4 regions of the Paenibacillus sp. FSL R5-0345 genome follow, and region 4 is predicted to be linked to each of the others. Evidence: riboswitches for the same ligand, from Rfam matches in the RefSeq annotation. Region 4 holds a riboswitch; each other region holds the start of a gene.

Region 1 (3,885 bases), 320 kb from region 4:
GAGAGGCTCTGCGCCTGCAAGGCATAATTCCTTTGGATGACATTGCAGATCTATCTCATTTAAGAGATGAGGACTGTCTTGTATATGACTCGGAAGAAGATGCAGCGGGTATTTTTATAGAGGAACTTGGGTATTGGAACGATGAGATTCGCAAGCATTTTCGGAGTCCGTTTGTGTATCGGATTTCACCTAATTGGGGTAGCTTCTCTGTATCCCCTGAGCTAAAGAATACTCTACCGGGTTCGTATAACGCCTCACTCAAGTGTTGCCTGGAGTTATTTAAACTTATGACAGATATCGGAGTAGCTGGCACCGTGTTTGAGCTTTATACTTGCTGGGCAGAGGAGGAAGGGCACCCACGTAATAAAAAGTATGACCGAATCTTTGATTTGGCCTCTTTGTCACTGGAGGATGGTTTTGAGCTGAGAGAAAAAGAGTATATTGTGGTTGAAATGGTTTGATATTCAATAGATTTATCTCCAACTACTTGTTATACAAAAAACAAATATTGCATGACAAAAGCATCTATATTAGATATGATGAAGCATGGAAAAATTAATATTAGCAATAGGTGCCAATTATGAATGTTTCGGAAATACAATCATAGATTGGTTAAATGGAAAGCGGGTGTGAATCCCGCGCGGTCCCGCCGCTGTGAAAGAGGAGTCCTTGCAAGGTACCACTGGGAAACTGGGAAGGTAGCAAGGGTGATGATACTTGAGCCAGAATATCAGCCTGTTTCTGATACACCGTTAAACTCTACGAGCGATAGAGAGGTGTTTGATATAGTATATGCCTGCTATTGTTGCGGTTCACTATCTTAAACCTCTTGACGTTATGTTGAGTGGTTTTTTTGTAGTGCTAAAAAAGTTTATTCTGTTTTTTATCATAGGAAAAGAAGGGAAGGGTTATGGAAACATGAAGAATAATAAGTTTTTAGCTTGGTTACTCATTGTAGCTGTATTTATCACGACGTTCTCTACAAGCGTAATCCCGGCTCATGCGAATGAAGCAATTGCCGATAGTGCAGTTGTAACAACAGAGGTTGATCAAGCTCTAGTAGAGCAGATTAATGCGTTAGTACAAGAGCCAGATACAGAGAAGCCTACGATTTTGATAGAAGGTATACAAGATAAACAGGAAGTATCCAGTAAAGATGTAAGCTTCAAAGTAGTGGTTACAGACAATGTCTACAAAGACATTATTCCAGTAGTAAAGCTGAACCAAGTCGTTCTGTCAGCTACTAATGGTGAGTACAAAGCATCTCTTAACCCGGGTAGTAACGTAATCGCAGTAACGGCTGTGGATGGCGCAGGAAACAAAGCAGATAATGTAACCTATCAGGTTACTTATAAAATCACTGCCAAAGAACAGTTAGATAAAAGCTTGGCCTACATCGTTAACACCGTAAAGAATCCGTCATTTGGAACAGGCAGCGGAGAATGGTCGATTCTTTCTCTAGCACGTGCGAACTACAAAGTACCTAACGGTTATTACAATCTCTATTACAACAATGTAGTTACGAAAATAAGTTCGATGATCAAAGAGGATGGAAAACTCGACGCTAACAAAAGCACAGAGAATTCCAGAGCGATTCTAGGCCTTACCTCTATCGGAAAAGATATCACGAATGTTGCAGGTCATGACCTAAGAAATGCACTCGCTGATTATCAATATATTCAGAAGCAAGGGAACAACGGTCCCATATTTGCTCTGATTGCACTAGATAGTTATAACTACGAAATTCCAGTATTATTCCCTGATCCTGATGAGAAGGGAGTAATCTATCAAAGCACAAGAGAAAACCTGGTTCAGTACATCTTGGATAGAGAAGTTAAAAAAGGTGCAGCAGATGCTGGAGGCTGGGCATTAGGTGTAACCAAAGCCGACGTCGATATGACCGGGATGGCGATGCAAGCACTTGCACCTTATTACGCAAAGGATCCTAATGTAAAAGCTGCCGTGGATCGGGCGATTGCATGGTTATCGAGTGTACAAAATAATCAAGGCGGATTCACAAGCTGGGGAAGCACAAGCAGTGAGAGCATCGCACAGGTTGTTGTTGCCTTAACTGGCGTAGGTGTAGATCCGCACAGTGACCCTAGGTTTATTAAAGAAGGAAATTCACTTATAGATGCTTTACTTAGCTTCTCTGGGCCGGATGGTGGATTCAAGCATATTCTCACCGGTAAAGTAGACGCTATGGCTACGGATCAAGGTACATATGCACTCGTATCCTATGATCGTCTGATTAATAATAGCAAACGTCTCTATGACATGACGGATGTTCAATTAGAACAGCCTACTACCGTTGTAGCAAAACAACAATTAAATAAAAACCTTGCCTATATCCTAAACACTGTAAAGAATCCGTCATTTGGAACAGGCAGCGGGGAATGGTCGATTCTTTCTCTGGCACGGGCCAATTACGAGGTTCCAAGTGGCTATTACAATCTTTATTATAACAATGTAGCTGCTGAAGTAGCTAAGCTAATGAAGGATGGAAAACTCGACGCTTCGAAAAGTACTGAGCATTCCAGAGCGATTCTAGGACTTACCTCGATCGGAAAAGATATCACGAATGTTGCAGGCTATGATCTAAGAAATGCACTTGCAGATTTTCAATATGTTCAGAAGCAGGGGCTTAATGGTCCTATATTTGCACTGATTGCCTTAGATAGTCATAACTATGATATTCCTGTAGTAGAAGGCGTTACAGATCAAACCACAAGAGAAAAACTGGTTCAGTATATTTTAGAAAAAGAAGCACCGACTGGTGGATGGGCGTTATTTGGTACTAAAGCCGACACCGATATCACCGGAATGACGATGCAAGCACTTGCACCTTACTATGCAAAGGATCCTAATGTAAAAGCTGCTGTGGATCGGGCGGTTGCATGGTTATCGAGTACGCAAAATGATCAAGGTGGATTTACAAGCTGGGGAAGCACAAGCAGTGAGAGCATCGCACAGGTCATTGTTGCTTTAACTGGTGTAGGCGTAGATCCGCACAGTGACCCAAGGTTTGTTAAAAAAGGAAATTCGCTTATAGATGCACTGCTTACCTTTGCTGATCCGGATGGTGGATTTAAGCATATTCTCACTGGTAGAGTAGATGGTATGGCTACGGACCAAGGTACGTATGCACTTGTGTCTTATGACCGTCTGATCAATCATAGTAACCGTCTTTTTGATATGAATGATGTGGTGATTGAACAACCACCTATACAACCAGAGGGGCCAAAAGAATTCCCGTTACCTTCTGGTGATAAGCCGGAAGTTATCATCAATGATGATGCTCATGATTATATCGTTCCGATCAGCGCCGGAGATAGCAACAAGGAAATAACAGTAGTTATTCCTAAAGGTCAACAATCGAAGGTTAGTGTTAGTTTACCTATTAACAGCGACCTTCCTCAGATTGAGGCTGCCAAAGGTGACGTATCTGTAGTCATTCCTAAGGGTGCAAAAGTTACAAGCGGAGATGCCTCTGCGATTGAACTGATGTCACCTTTAACAGGCACAGAAGCTGCACTAAAAGATAGTCTGAATCAGATTATTTCTCAGGATAAGAAGCTGGAGAGCATTATTCATGCTTTTTCCATGGGTGGCAGTGCAAGAGTAGAATTCAGTCAATTTATTACGTTAACCTTTAAGGACCTTAAAGGAAAAGATGCTGCTTATATTCAAAATGGCACACCTCATGCGATTCAAAAATTTGCAAGCGATGACTTAGGCTTTGCAAGCGGTAAGTCTGAGTATGCCTATGATAGTGGAAATGATTTAATCGTAAAAACTAATCATTTCACTGATTACATTGCGTATTCCTCCAGTGCAGTACAAACGCCTGGTGGTGACGGTAATGGTGGCAATGACGGTGGAGGA
Region 2 (3,885 bases), 2.5 Mb from region 4:
ATGCTGTCTATCACACCAAGGGGAGGTGAACCCTCATGGCAAAAGACGTAATTTGCGAAGTTAACTCCTGCACCCACTGGGCAGAAGAGAACAAATGCAGTGCTGATTCTATCTTTGTAGCTTTCCACAGCTCCCAAGAACCTACACGTGCAGAAGAGACAGATTGTAAAACTTTCGAAAGCAAATAAGGTGATGATTTGAAGGGACCCTCCACGGTTCCTTCTTTTCTTTTCTCATTCTATCAAGAATGAGAATTATTATCAAGTGGCTGAAATAAAAAGCCAGGGAGAAGTTCCCCGGCTTAAATTTATTGCTTTACTCTTTCGCTATTAGGAGGCAGTAACTCCTGCCTTTTCTCTTGCAATAGCGGCTGCTCTTACCATGTTACGCAGTGCATCCTCTGTCTCCTGCCAGCCGCGTGTCTTAAGACCGCAATCCGGATTAATCCAGAACTGTTCTGGGTCCAGCACCCGCAAAGCACGATCAATATTAGCTGTCATTTCTTCTACAGCAGGAACCCGTGGACTATGGATGTCATACACACCAAGACCGATTCCTTTATCATATTCCTGCTCCTCAAAGCTGACGATCAGTTCCCCATGGCTACGGGAAGTCTCAATAGAGATGACGTCCGCATCCATTGCTGAAATGGAATCAATCATGTCATTGAATTCGCTATAGCACATATGAGTATGAATTTGCGTTGTAGCCTTCACATGATTTGTCGCGATACGGAACGACTTCACCGCCCAATTTAAGTATCCCTCACGATCTTCAGCTTTCAAAGGAAGTCCTTCACGGATAGCGGGTTCATCTACTTGAATCATCTCTATGCCTGTATCCTCCAAAGCTTTCACTTCATGGCGGAGTGCTAAGGCAATTTGATTGGCTACTTCTTCCCGACTAAGATCATCACGTACGAAAGACCAATTGAGAATCGTGACCGGACCTGTCAACATGCCTTTAACAGGAAGGGAAGTTAAAGACTGAGCATAGACACTTTCTTTAACAGTCATTGGCTCAATAAAAGCTATATCCGCATAAATAACCGGTGGCTTAACGCAGCGGGATCCGTAGGATTGAACCCAGCCATTACTGGTAAATAAGTACCCGTCCAGCTTCTCCCCGAAAAACTCCACCATATCGGTTCTTTCGAACTCACCGTGCACGAGTACATCCAGACCCAGCTTTTCTTGGAAGGTGATTGCATCTGCAATCTGCTCACGAACGAACCCGTCATACCGCTCCTGATTCCATACACCTTTACGCCATTTCAACCTTGCCTGGCGCACTTCTACGGTCTGTGGAAAGCTTCCGATCGTTGTCGTTGGCAGAAGTGGTAGCTGCCATTTCTCCTGTTGCACCTTAAGGCGCTCTGCAAAAGGCAGACTGCGTTGGTCTGGTAAATCTGCAAGTCCGAGAACTTGCTCTGCTACATCCTTACGGCCGCGTTCGGGAAGTGCACGGAAGGCTGCAAGAGCTTCGCGGCTGACTGTCAGCGCAGCAGTAGCTTCTCCAGTACCCTCTAAGGCTGCAGCAAGCAGGCCAAGCTCTTTAAGCTTCTCATCAGCAAAGGCTAATGCAGCCTTGACGGTTGCCTTCAGCTTCACCTCACCCTGAACAGTAACCGGAACATGCAGCAAGCTGCAAGAAGGTTGTAGAATAAGACGATCAAGTGGTACATGTACACTCAGCTTCTCGATTAGCTGCAGCTTAGCATCCAGATCCGAGCGCCAGATGTTGCGTCCGTCAATAATACCCGCTCCCAGCCACTTATCCTCAGGCCAGCCAAGGCGCTCAATCGATGCCAGATTCGTTCCGCCATCATGGACAAAATCAAGACCTAAACCTTGTACCGGAAGCTTGAACAATGCCTCCAATGGTTCAGCAGCTTCAAAGTAAGTCTGCAGAATAATATTTAATCCAGGCACGGATTCAGCAATTTCTGTGTAAATCGAGTTAAGTAATGATAGTTCTGATTCATTTATTCCTGTAACAATCGCTGGTTCATCGATTTGTACCCAGCTTACTCCTTCTTGCTTCAGTTCCTGCAATAGCTGAACGTAAACCGGAAGAAACCGAGCGGCAATCTTCGCAATATCCGCAGATGCAAAACCTTTTGACAGCTTAAGGAAGGTATAAAGGCCTAAAACCACAGGTTTCCCCTCAATACCCGCTTGAGACTTGGCGAAACGGTATGCTTCCAGTGGTTTATTCTCCGTCAGGCGCGGCGTTTGTGCACCGATCTCTGGAACGATATAGTGATAGTTCGTGTTGAACCATTTCGTCATCTCGCAGGCGGTAGCCTCAGCGTTCCCTCTAGCCATCGCAAAATAAAGATCAAGCCCAATGTCGCCACCATCATACGCATAACGCGGAGGTACGATCCCGAACATTACAGCCGTATCCAACACATGATCGTAGAATGTAAAATCATTTACCGGAATTAACTCAATGCCTGCCTCCTGCTGAGTCTTCAAATGCTGAAGTTGAATGCCTGCCATTTCAGTACGGAACTCTTCCTCATTTATTTTACCTGCCCAGAAGGCTTCCAACGTTTTCTTCCACTCGCGGTTTTTTCCGATTCTTGGATAGCCAAGATTACTTACTTTTACTTTGTTCGTCACTTTACAGCTCCCCTTCTCCATCTTCTTATTTTGGCTTGAAACCATAACATCCCTATTAAAAAGAGCGCCCTTCCCTAAAAAAGTCAAAGGGAAAGACGCCCATAATATACCTATGGTTCACGTCTAACACCTTCCTATCCTCCGTAGGTGAAGCAGTGCTGTTGAAACAGGCAGGTCTCCTGGCTAGCGGTGTCAGCATCCTTAGCAGTCTTCCCAGCAGTAGTAAATTGCCAGTGACGTATATTGCTATGGACTCTTCCGTTACAGTGGCGGGACCGCATCGGCTTCGAACCGAATTTCCCTATTAAGCCTACCGAATTACTAATTCCCGGCAAGCACCTGTCTCCGATATTATCAAGCTAAAACGCCTTCGGCGTCCTTTTATGGACGGTAAGCGTTTATGCGAGAGATATAAGGGTAAAGTGAACTTTTACTTTATCCTTATAATTAATAAACTGAGTGTCTTAATCTGATGTCATCATACGTGAAAGCCCCCGTCATCTGCAATAGATGACGGGGGCTTCTGTTATATCGATTCCTTATAACGGATTTAGAAAAACACGAAATATACTACAGCGGCAAGTATTATCCGGTATATAGCAAATGGTAAAAGCTTAATCCGGTTGATCAATTTCAGGAAGAATCGCATCGATAACAGCGCAAATACAAAAGCACTGATAAAGCCTGCAATGAAGAACGGCAGGGCATCGATGGTGAAATATTGCCAATTCTTCATCAGTGAGAGGAGACTGGCCCCTGCCATGATTGGAACAGCCATAATAAATGTGAAATCAGCAGCAGCACGATGACTCATACCAAGAAGGACACCACCGGAAATCGTCGACCCGGAACGTGAAAATCCTGGCCATAACGAGAAGCATTGGACAAGACCAACACCTAGTGCCTGCTTATATGTAATCTGATCGACACTCTCTGTTTGGATCTTCTTGGGTCCAAATAGATCCGCAATAATCATTAACACCGCACCAACTACTAGACCGATTAACACGGTAGATGTAGAGAATAAATGCTCATCAATATAATCATTAAACAGAACGCCCAGCACACCTGCCGGAACTAAACCTACAAGTACCTGTGTAAGCTTAAGATGTCCACCCTTTTCGAGCGGTGGTTGTTCCTCAGTTACAGGGTCCAACTGTTTACGACTGAAATGCTTTAAGCCCAACAGTTCAATGAACCTATTTCTAAAAATAACAACAACTGCTAAGATTGACCCCAGTTGTATAACCACTTTGAA
Region 3 (3,885 bases), 460 kb from region 4:
GACCATTACGGGATACAACATACATCCAACCATCGTAACCGCCATAGGTTCCAGCCAGAATACTTCCAATTCCAGTGACATAAGCACCGGAAGGATTCGTGATTGGCAATTTCGTCTGAAGAGCCAGCTTTTCTAGTGCACCTAATACGTTGCCAGCATATCCATATCCCTGTGCTAAAGTACTCTCAGGACCCTCTACAGTAATCGGTGCATAGATAAGTGCATTCTGAACGGATGACTTAGAAAAATCGTACAGTTTACTGTTGCTGCCTTTATGGAGTAGATTGTAAGCTACAAGCGCCTGAAGGCCCTGTTCTGTAGCCAGAATATTGCTGCTTCCGCCACGGCTATGAGCGAAGCTGCCGTCAGCGAGACGGTAGCTCAGTAGATTACCGATCAAACTCACTTTATTCTTGGTATATTCTAACCCACTTGGATCTACACCAAAGGATGTGAGACCTAGAATAGCTTGTGCTGCACTTTCAGCACTATCTCCGTAACCTCCATGGCTATCCTGAGCTTTGGATAACCAAGATACGGCTTGTAGTCCTGCTGTGTAAGCTTCCGGATTACTCTTATGTGCCGATAGAGCGGTCAAAGCTATTGCTGTCATATCGGGCTCACTGGCGCCTGTAGTTAAGGCAAAGCCACCGTCTTGATTTTGCTTGGAAAGAATCTCAGCAAGAAGCTTATCCGTTGTCCATTTAGCATCTTTAGGAATATTATATTTCCCTGAGTCCAGTGCGAGCAAAGCATAAACCGGATTATTAAGCGTCTGTCCACTGATTTTGTCATGATTATAGATCTTCTCTATTAAGTTATAGCCAGGACTTGTTCCGCTTCCAGCAAAGCTGGTAGGATCGGCTCCTATTGCTCTTACTGCGAGTACGATTCTCGCGTAATCCGTTACGCTCGCGAAATTCCCCTCTGCATCTTTCACCTTTTTCTCAAGAGCTGCTCGATAACTTACTGGCAGCTTGTATCCCGCTTGAGCCAGTCCAATCGCTTGCCAATCCGACTGCACGCCACCCTTTAAAATAAATTCCGCAGCCGTATAGGTCGCATCCGCAACATTAATCCGTTCTACATTAGCAGCAGAATCGCCAGATGCTTCCTGCCCGGAGCTAACGCCCGCCTCCGCAAAGATGGTTCCTGCCGGAGCAAGAGATGTTCCAAGAATCGATATGACCATGAATACGGCCAGTCCAAGTACAAAAAACCTGGAGGAGAATATTTTCTTCATTGTTCAGCCTCTTTCTTTAAAGGAATGGATACTACACAAAATAAGAGCGCACAACATAAAGACCGCCCCTATGAAGGGCGGCCCGGGAAGATAACAAATCGAGGCTGGGGCGCGTGAACCTCTACGACCACACAGTCTATCTGTATATGTTCCACATTCTTACCCCACGAAGAATAGAAACGCTCACGAAAAAGGCAGGTCTCCTGGCTAATGCTTCATTGCCGCTCTTCACCTTCCCGTCCTAACTGCTGACAGTGGTTCATAGAAGAGACGCTCCGCATTTACAGTGGCGGGACCGCGCCGGAATTTTACACCGGACTTCCCTTTTAAGCAGACTCTGATTTAGGGGAGTCTGCACCTTTTCCAATATGTATTATCTTATTTTCATAATCATATCTATTAATACACAGCATGTCTATAGAAAAGCTTTGTATGAGCAACAAAAAAAGAACAGCAGAACCAAACCTTTCGGTATCGTCCTGCTGATCAGAAATTACTTTATTCGGCTGTTCCTTCCGGACTTGCAGTCGCTGAAGGTTCAGCACTTGAGTTAACACCCGTTGTATCCTTTGGAGCGGGATCTACGATCAACGTAAATCTACCAGCCTTGATCATGCTATGCTCGACGATTGTCGCACCCGGCTCCATAGTAACCTCCACCTGATAGGAAGGTTGCTCACCTTCTGTAATAGCTGTCGCGGACGGCACAACTGTGCTGCCCTCTGCATCAGAGGAAGGTGTAGGAGATGGAGAGGCCTCGTCTGCAGTATTAGTAGCATCTACGCCTTCCGCCGTCCCCGCAGTCGTATCAGCGGCGTTCGTATCGCCAGATAAGTCTCCATCCGTTGACGGCACTGAACAAGTCCCAGTGCTAGCAGCAACCTTAAAGCTCTTATCCACTACATCGGATGAAGTCATTAAACTAATCTCCGTCGGATTAAATTGCACACAATCATCCGCGTTGGCAAACGTGAACACCAATACACTGCTTCCTTTATCTCCTTCGGTACCTAGATCCTTCAGGTATACGGAAGCCGGAGGAAGCATACTGCCTGCACTCTGAACAGGTGTCGGTGCAGGGGTTGTCCCAGGCAGGGCCGTCTTCCGATCTTCCGGACGCAGCATACTGAACACGATAATTGCGATAATCACCAGAATGCCTGTGATGGAACCGGAGATCAGGAGTCGAAATCGGCTGCGGCTGATCCAGCGCGCCAGCGGGGAAGCCAGCTGGGAGCGAGCCTCATTGTAGACATTTTGTAGAGCAGGCCGAGCTGTAGCGACATAGCTTTTACGAAATTCACGATTCTTGAATGCCTCGCGGTCACTGCTCTGGAAATACTTCAGAATCGCCCGGCGGTATCCCGGGTGAAGTTTTTTATTCGATATCGTAAATAAAGAATTTCCTTGAGACCATGCAAAGAATCGATAGATCACATCCTTGTCGTTACCAGCTTTATGCTTAACTAACTCCAGCAATGCGTCATAATCCAGCGGACCACCCTCGCGTTGACTCGTGTAGTAGAAAGCTAGTGGAAGACGTTCAAACGGTTCTAACACCCGAGCTTCCTTTAGTAAACGGCGACCGAGCAGCTGTACATCATCCAGCTCCTTCGGAGACAAGCCTGCAAATATCTCTTCATTCGGCTTCTCTTCACCAAACCAGCGATAAGCAGCGCGGAGTGCATTTTCTTTCTGCTTGCTAATTCTATCTAGTGGCGGCTGCCAATCCACGACATTGCCATAACGTAAGAAAACAACCTCTAATAAGTCCTCCTGCGTCATTTCAGTAAGAGATAGTCGATTCAGCAAGAATCTGTCTGCAGATGCTGCAAGATCCTGCATGAGCGAGAGTACTTTAGGAGATACGCCTGTCCCTCTACGTCGATCTTTCTCCGCTTTATCTACAGCGCTATGAATTTCCGCCACCGCAGCAACTGGATCCGTCTCCAGTTGTAGCTTTTCTAGCAAGTAATCCCTTACTGCATCCTGAGCAAAAGGTTGCTCTAACGCAGCCGGCAGAAAACGGCCCCAATGGAGTACAAAATTCAGAATGTCCACAGATTTAGATGCAGCAATTAGTCTTGACTCCATATAAGGCTCTAATAACTGCTTGCGGAAGTACGATTCAGACATTACCCGTTGAAAAAACGCAGCACTTAGCTCATCATTATTTTCAATGATCCCGTAAGCTGCATTAAGAACATCTTTGCGTCCCGCTTCCACGCTATGAAGCATTCCATTAATGAAATAATCAACGATTCTGACTTTGTAATTATGATCCTTGAGCATAAAATAATCTTTAAAGCACTCCATAATAGCAGGCTCTGGAACATTCCTTTGCCGGACTAAATCAAATTCTCGGTCGAACCGCTCCAAGAAAATATCGTTCAGTCGGATTCTGGAATGAATAGCACCCTCCGCCTTAAGGTAAGAGAGCAATCCGCTTAGCACCGCGCTCTTATTCTCTGTATATAAATGCTCATTCCCCTGCTCAATCTCATAAAATACAGCTAACTCATTATAAAAAGCGAGCGATAGCTTATGCTCAGGGCTTTCTCCACGCAGGATCTGATCAGCAAAACTTACGAAATCGTCAAGATCCCCTGGATTTAGAAGTAACAGCTTCCAAACCAAATCAG
Region 4 (3,885 bases):
TATGCTGGTGAAGGGAATTGAACCCCCGGCCTACGCATTACGAGTGCGTTGCTCTACCCCTGAGCTACACCAGCTTATAGCTAATTTTCTGTCAAACAAAAAACATTATACAACTTTCAGCTAGAAACGCAAGTCTATTTCTCCCTGTTTTCTACTCTCCTAGACTGCTGCTACTCCACCTGTAGCTTACGCTCCACAGACTCCAGCTTTCCGCGGCTAGTGGAGGGCTTATCGCGGCGGTCGTCTATTTTAAGCGAGGTAGAGACACGTTCTGCACCTGCGGCAAAAGGAGACTCATGCAATGCTTCCACCGCTGCAAATATACGTTGGAGAGGTCCTTCAATGATTGTACCCATCGATGTAAGCTCATAAGTAATTCCTTCTACCGTCTGCAGCACTCGCTGCATATCCGCAACATAACTGCTAAGGCTGGTACTGCCTGTTCCAATCGGAATAACGGTTACTTCAGCAATAGGCATGGGAATACCTCCTTCGAATTTTAAAGTGTGTCTCCATCTATTGTAACAACTCCACCGCTCTCCCACAAATGATGCCCGCATTATTATGCCCCTTCTTTCCCCCCAAGTACTCCGAAATACAGCTTTCGCCACGAGTACTTTCTCTTACATGAATTCTAGGGTCGTCTGCACTACATTTATGGACTATTTGTGGCATCTTTTCGGACAATTTATGAATCATTTTCCATCTGCCTGTGGATCAATTGTGGATTACTTATGGACAGCCTGTGGATCATTTGTGGAGTACTTTTAAAGAAGCCGCTCCCCGCTTGGGTTTTCTAAAAAACTGTTTACAAACACAACATCTTGGGTTATTTTTATCTAATCACAACAAAATATAGTGGAGACAGGCGCTTTGATCCTTTATTTGAATTAGAGCTTAATAGGGAAGTGCGGTGAGATTCCGCTGCGGTCCCGCCACTGTAACCGGATGTCCTTCACAAGCTTTTAGAAGCTTAAGACGGACAGATCTCCCAGCAGAAGCCACTGAGGGTTACGAACCCCTTGGGAAGGCGCTGAGAGATCCTGCGGAAGCCAGGAGACCTGCCTGTTTCGACGACACCAACTATGAGTGCCTGCGAGGAACAGGAACGGTGTCCGCATGCGGTCATCTTCTGAGAGACCACCGCAAATATCCGTGTGGATATTTACATAACGCATCGGGCATTTTCTGCCATCCTCGCTAGGGGATGCTTTTTTTATGAGATCAGAATGAATATACGGCCGCTTATGCGGTCGGGCTTCTTAATGATAGGACGATAGACTGAGAGGAGAGCTATACAATGACGTTGTTGGAGAGACAATTTAACGGTACAACAAATGCACAAGAAGTTCTTTTAGAAGAGCTCATTGATTTAGGGCGCGATATTATCGACAGTCGGGATTTGGACTTACTGCGCGAGAATGCCAATTTGAACGGAGAGAGTTTCTCCGGTAAAATGAGCAAGTTCGGCAGTGAATATTCAAAATGGTATGCCCGCAACTTTACGATGCCACCGCAGCTAGTGCAGGCCATTGATGACAATGTCGTCTATGTGCATGATCTGGATCAATACGCGATCGGAACGACGAACTGTATTTTTATCCCGTTTGATAAACTTCTCCGCGAAGGCTTCAACACCGGCAACGGCAGTGTTCGTCCTCCAAACTCCATAATGACGGCTATGTCACTGGTAGCAATCATTTTTCAATCCCAGCAAAATGCTCAATATGGCGGTGTATCCGCTAATAAGCTCGACTATGATCTAGCCCCTTATGTAACCAAATCCTTCGCTAAGCTATTCCGCAAGGGTCTGGATTATTTTGAAGAAGGACAAGCTGATGAATCTTTGGGCGAGATTACGATGAGCCGGACCGATCTGGCGGAGTTATATCCAAAAGCGTTCCGTTTTGCACTAAAGGAAACCGAAATTGAAACCCTGCAAGCGGCTGAAAGTATGGTACATAATCTGAATACCATGTCCAGCCGATCCGGTGGGCAAATTCCGTTTACCAGCATTAACTACGGGACTTGTACTTCACCAGAAGGTCAGCTTGTGATCAGCTCCCTGCTAACAGCAACGATGAACGGACTTGGCAGCGGAGAGACACCTGTGTTCCCGATTCAAATCTTCAAATGCAAGCAAGGCGTCAATCAACAGCAAGGTGATCCGAACTATGAATTGTTCCTAAAAGCAGCGGAATGTTCTGCACGCAGACTATATCCGAACTTCGCTAATCTGGACGCTCCGCTCAACTTGCAGTATTATGATCCAAGTGATCCTGATACGGAATTTGCTACAATGGGCTGCCGCACCCGCGTGCTCGGTGACCGTTTTGGGCGTAATCATTGCTCCGGAAAGGGCAACCTTTCCTTTAATACACTGAATCTGGTTCGACTCGGTCTGGCACACGGCACAGTAACGGGCCGACGTACCGTCGCAGACGAAGCTGGCTTCTATGAAGATCTAAATCATTATATGGATATTGCGCTGGAAGGACTTCTTCATCGTTTCAACATCCAAGCCGCGCAAAAAGCTAAAGCGTCCGATTTCATGATGCGAGAAGGCGTCTGGGAAGGCGGCGAAAATCTCGCTCCTGAAGACTCTGTAGGCGAACTGCTGAAGCATGGCAGTCTTTCGCTTGGCTTCATCGGTATGGCGGAATGCATGAAAGCCATGTATGGCAAGCACCATGGCGAGGATATGGAAATCCATGCCAAGGCTGTGGCTATCGTGCGTCATATGCGGGAGTATTGCGACCTTAAAAGTGAGGAACTGAATCTCAACATCACTTTGTTCGCAACACCAGCCGAAGGCTTGTCCGGCAAATTCACCAAGATTGATCGCAAGGTACTGGGTTCTATTCCGGGTGTAACTGACCGTGAGTATTATACGAACTCTTTCCACATCCCTGTATACTACGATCTAGGCGCTGCTCAGAAGATCAGCTTGGAAGCTCCTTTCCATGAATACTGCAACGCCGGGGCTATTTCTTATGTCGAATTAAATGGCAATGCCCGCAGTAATCCGTCCGCCTTTATCAAAATCATTAAATACGCACTAGAACAGCAGGTCAGCTATTTCAGCATTAACCACCCGATTGACCGCTGCTCCGGCTGCGGATACGAAGGCGTAATCGGGACAAACTGTCCTTCCTGCGGCGTGCATGAGAAGGATGTTCATATCCGCCGTTTGCGTAGAGTTACAGGTTATTTAACCGGCGACTACCAGACCCGCTTTAATGCCGCCAAGCAAGCTGAAGTAAGAGACCGCGTTAAGCATCTATGAATATTTGCGGTTACTACCCGGAGTCGATTAACGAGGGAGAGGGCATGCGGGCCGTCCTCTTCCTCAGCGGCTGCCGCCATCGTTGCCCGGGATGTTTTAATCCCGAGACGTGGAATTTTAAATACGGTGAAGTCTTCACCCTGGAACGTCAACACGAAATTATTGCAGAAATTGCCGCTAATCCTCTGCTTGATGGTTTAACACTGGCCGGTGGTGATCCTTTTTTCTCGGCTGAGGAGGTTCTGGGATTCATTCATGAGCTCCGCGCCGTGCTCCCAGGCTTTAATATCTGGATTTACAGTGGTTATACGTATGAGGAACTAATCGCCCTTCCCGGTTCGCCGGAGTGGAATCTACTTACGCAGTGTCAGGTGTTAATAGATGGACGATTTATAGAAGAACTGAAAGATACTACACTTCCTTACCGAGGAAGCTCTAACCAACGCATAATCGACATTCCGGCCAGTATGAACGGCTCGGAGGTCTTTCTGTGGCAGCCTACTGCGCTATAATATATCAATTTTTGATATTCAAAATTAACCCAAAATAAGAAGGGATGAAATAACCATGCCACAATTCGTAGTAAAACCAGACAATCG

What was found. A riboswitch is a leader RNA that binds a small molecule or an ion and turns the genes downstream of it on or off. The one in region 4 is predicted to bind cobalamin.
Region 1: it holds a riboswitch for cobalamin, as region 4 does, so the genes downstream of both, R50345_RS30090 (S-layer homology domain-containing protein) here and R50345_RS02260 (anaerobic ribonucleoside triphosphate reductase) in region 4, are expected to answer to the same signal.
Region 2: it holds a riboswitch for cobalamin, as region 4 does, so the genes downstream of both, metE (5-methyltetrahydropteroyltriglutamate--homocysteine S-methyltransferase) here and R50345_RS02260 (anaerobic ribonucleoside triphosphate reductase) in region 4, are expected to answer to the same signal.
Region 3: it holds a riboswitch for cobalamin, as region 4 does, so the genes downstream of both, R50345_RS04250 (DUF4430 domain-containing protein) here and R50345_RS02260 (anaerobic ribonucleoside triphosphate reductase) in region 4, are expected to answer to the same signal.

The regions. Positions count from the first base shown of each region.
Region 1 is NZ_CP009281.1:827,753-831,637, forward strand. Features, by position in the region: gene R50345_RS03660 (hypothetical protein) at 1-461, shown strand, start outside; cobalamin riboswitch at 553-753, shown strand; gene R50345_RS30090 (S-layer homology domain-containing protein) at 919-3,885, shown strand, end outside.
Region 2 is NZ_CP009281.1:4,797,945-4,801,829, forward strand. Features, by position in the region: gene R50345_RS30905 (DUF1540 domain-containing protein) at 36-188, shown strand; gene metE (5-methyltetrahydropteroyltriglutamate--homocysteine S-methyltransferase) at 330-2,648, opposite strand; cobalamin riboswitch at 2,780-2,985, opposite strand; gene R50345_RS21360 (undecaprenyl-diphosphate phosphatase) at 3,178-3,885, opposite strand, start outside.
Region 3 is NZ_CP009281.1:966,517-970,401, reverse strand. Features, by position in the region: gene R50345_RS04250 (DUF4430 domain-containing protein) at 1-1,243, opposite strand, end outside; cobalamin riboswitch at 1,420-1,620, opposite strand; gene R50345_RS04245 (GAP1-N2 domain-containing protein) at 1,742-3,885, opposite strand, start outside.
Region 4 is NZ_CP009281.1:504,018-507,902, reverse strand. Features, by position in the region: tRNA gene R50345_RS02270 (tRNA-Thr) at 3-74, opposite strand; gene R50345_RS02265 (MTH1187 family thiamine-binding protein) at 171-479, opposite strand; cobalamin riboswitch at 850-1,083, shown strand; gene R50345_RS02260 (anaerobic ribonucleoside triphosphate reductase) at 1,301-3,286, shown strand; gene nrdG (anaerobic ribonucleoside-triphosphate reductase activating protein) at 3,283-3,798, shown strand; gene R50345_RS02250 (ribonucleoside-diphosphate reductase subunit alpha) at 3,854-3,885, shown strand, end outside.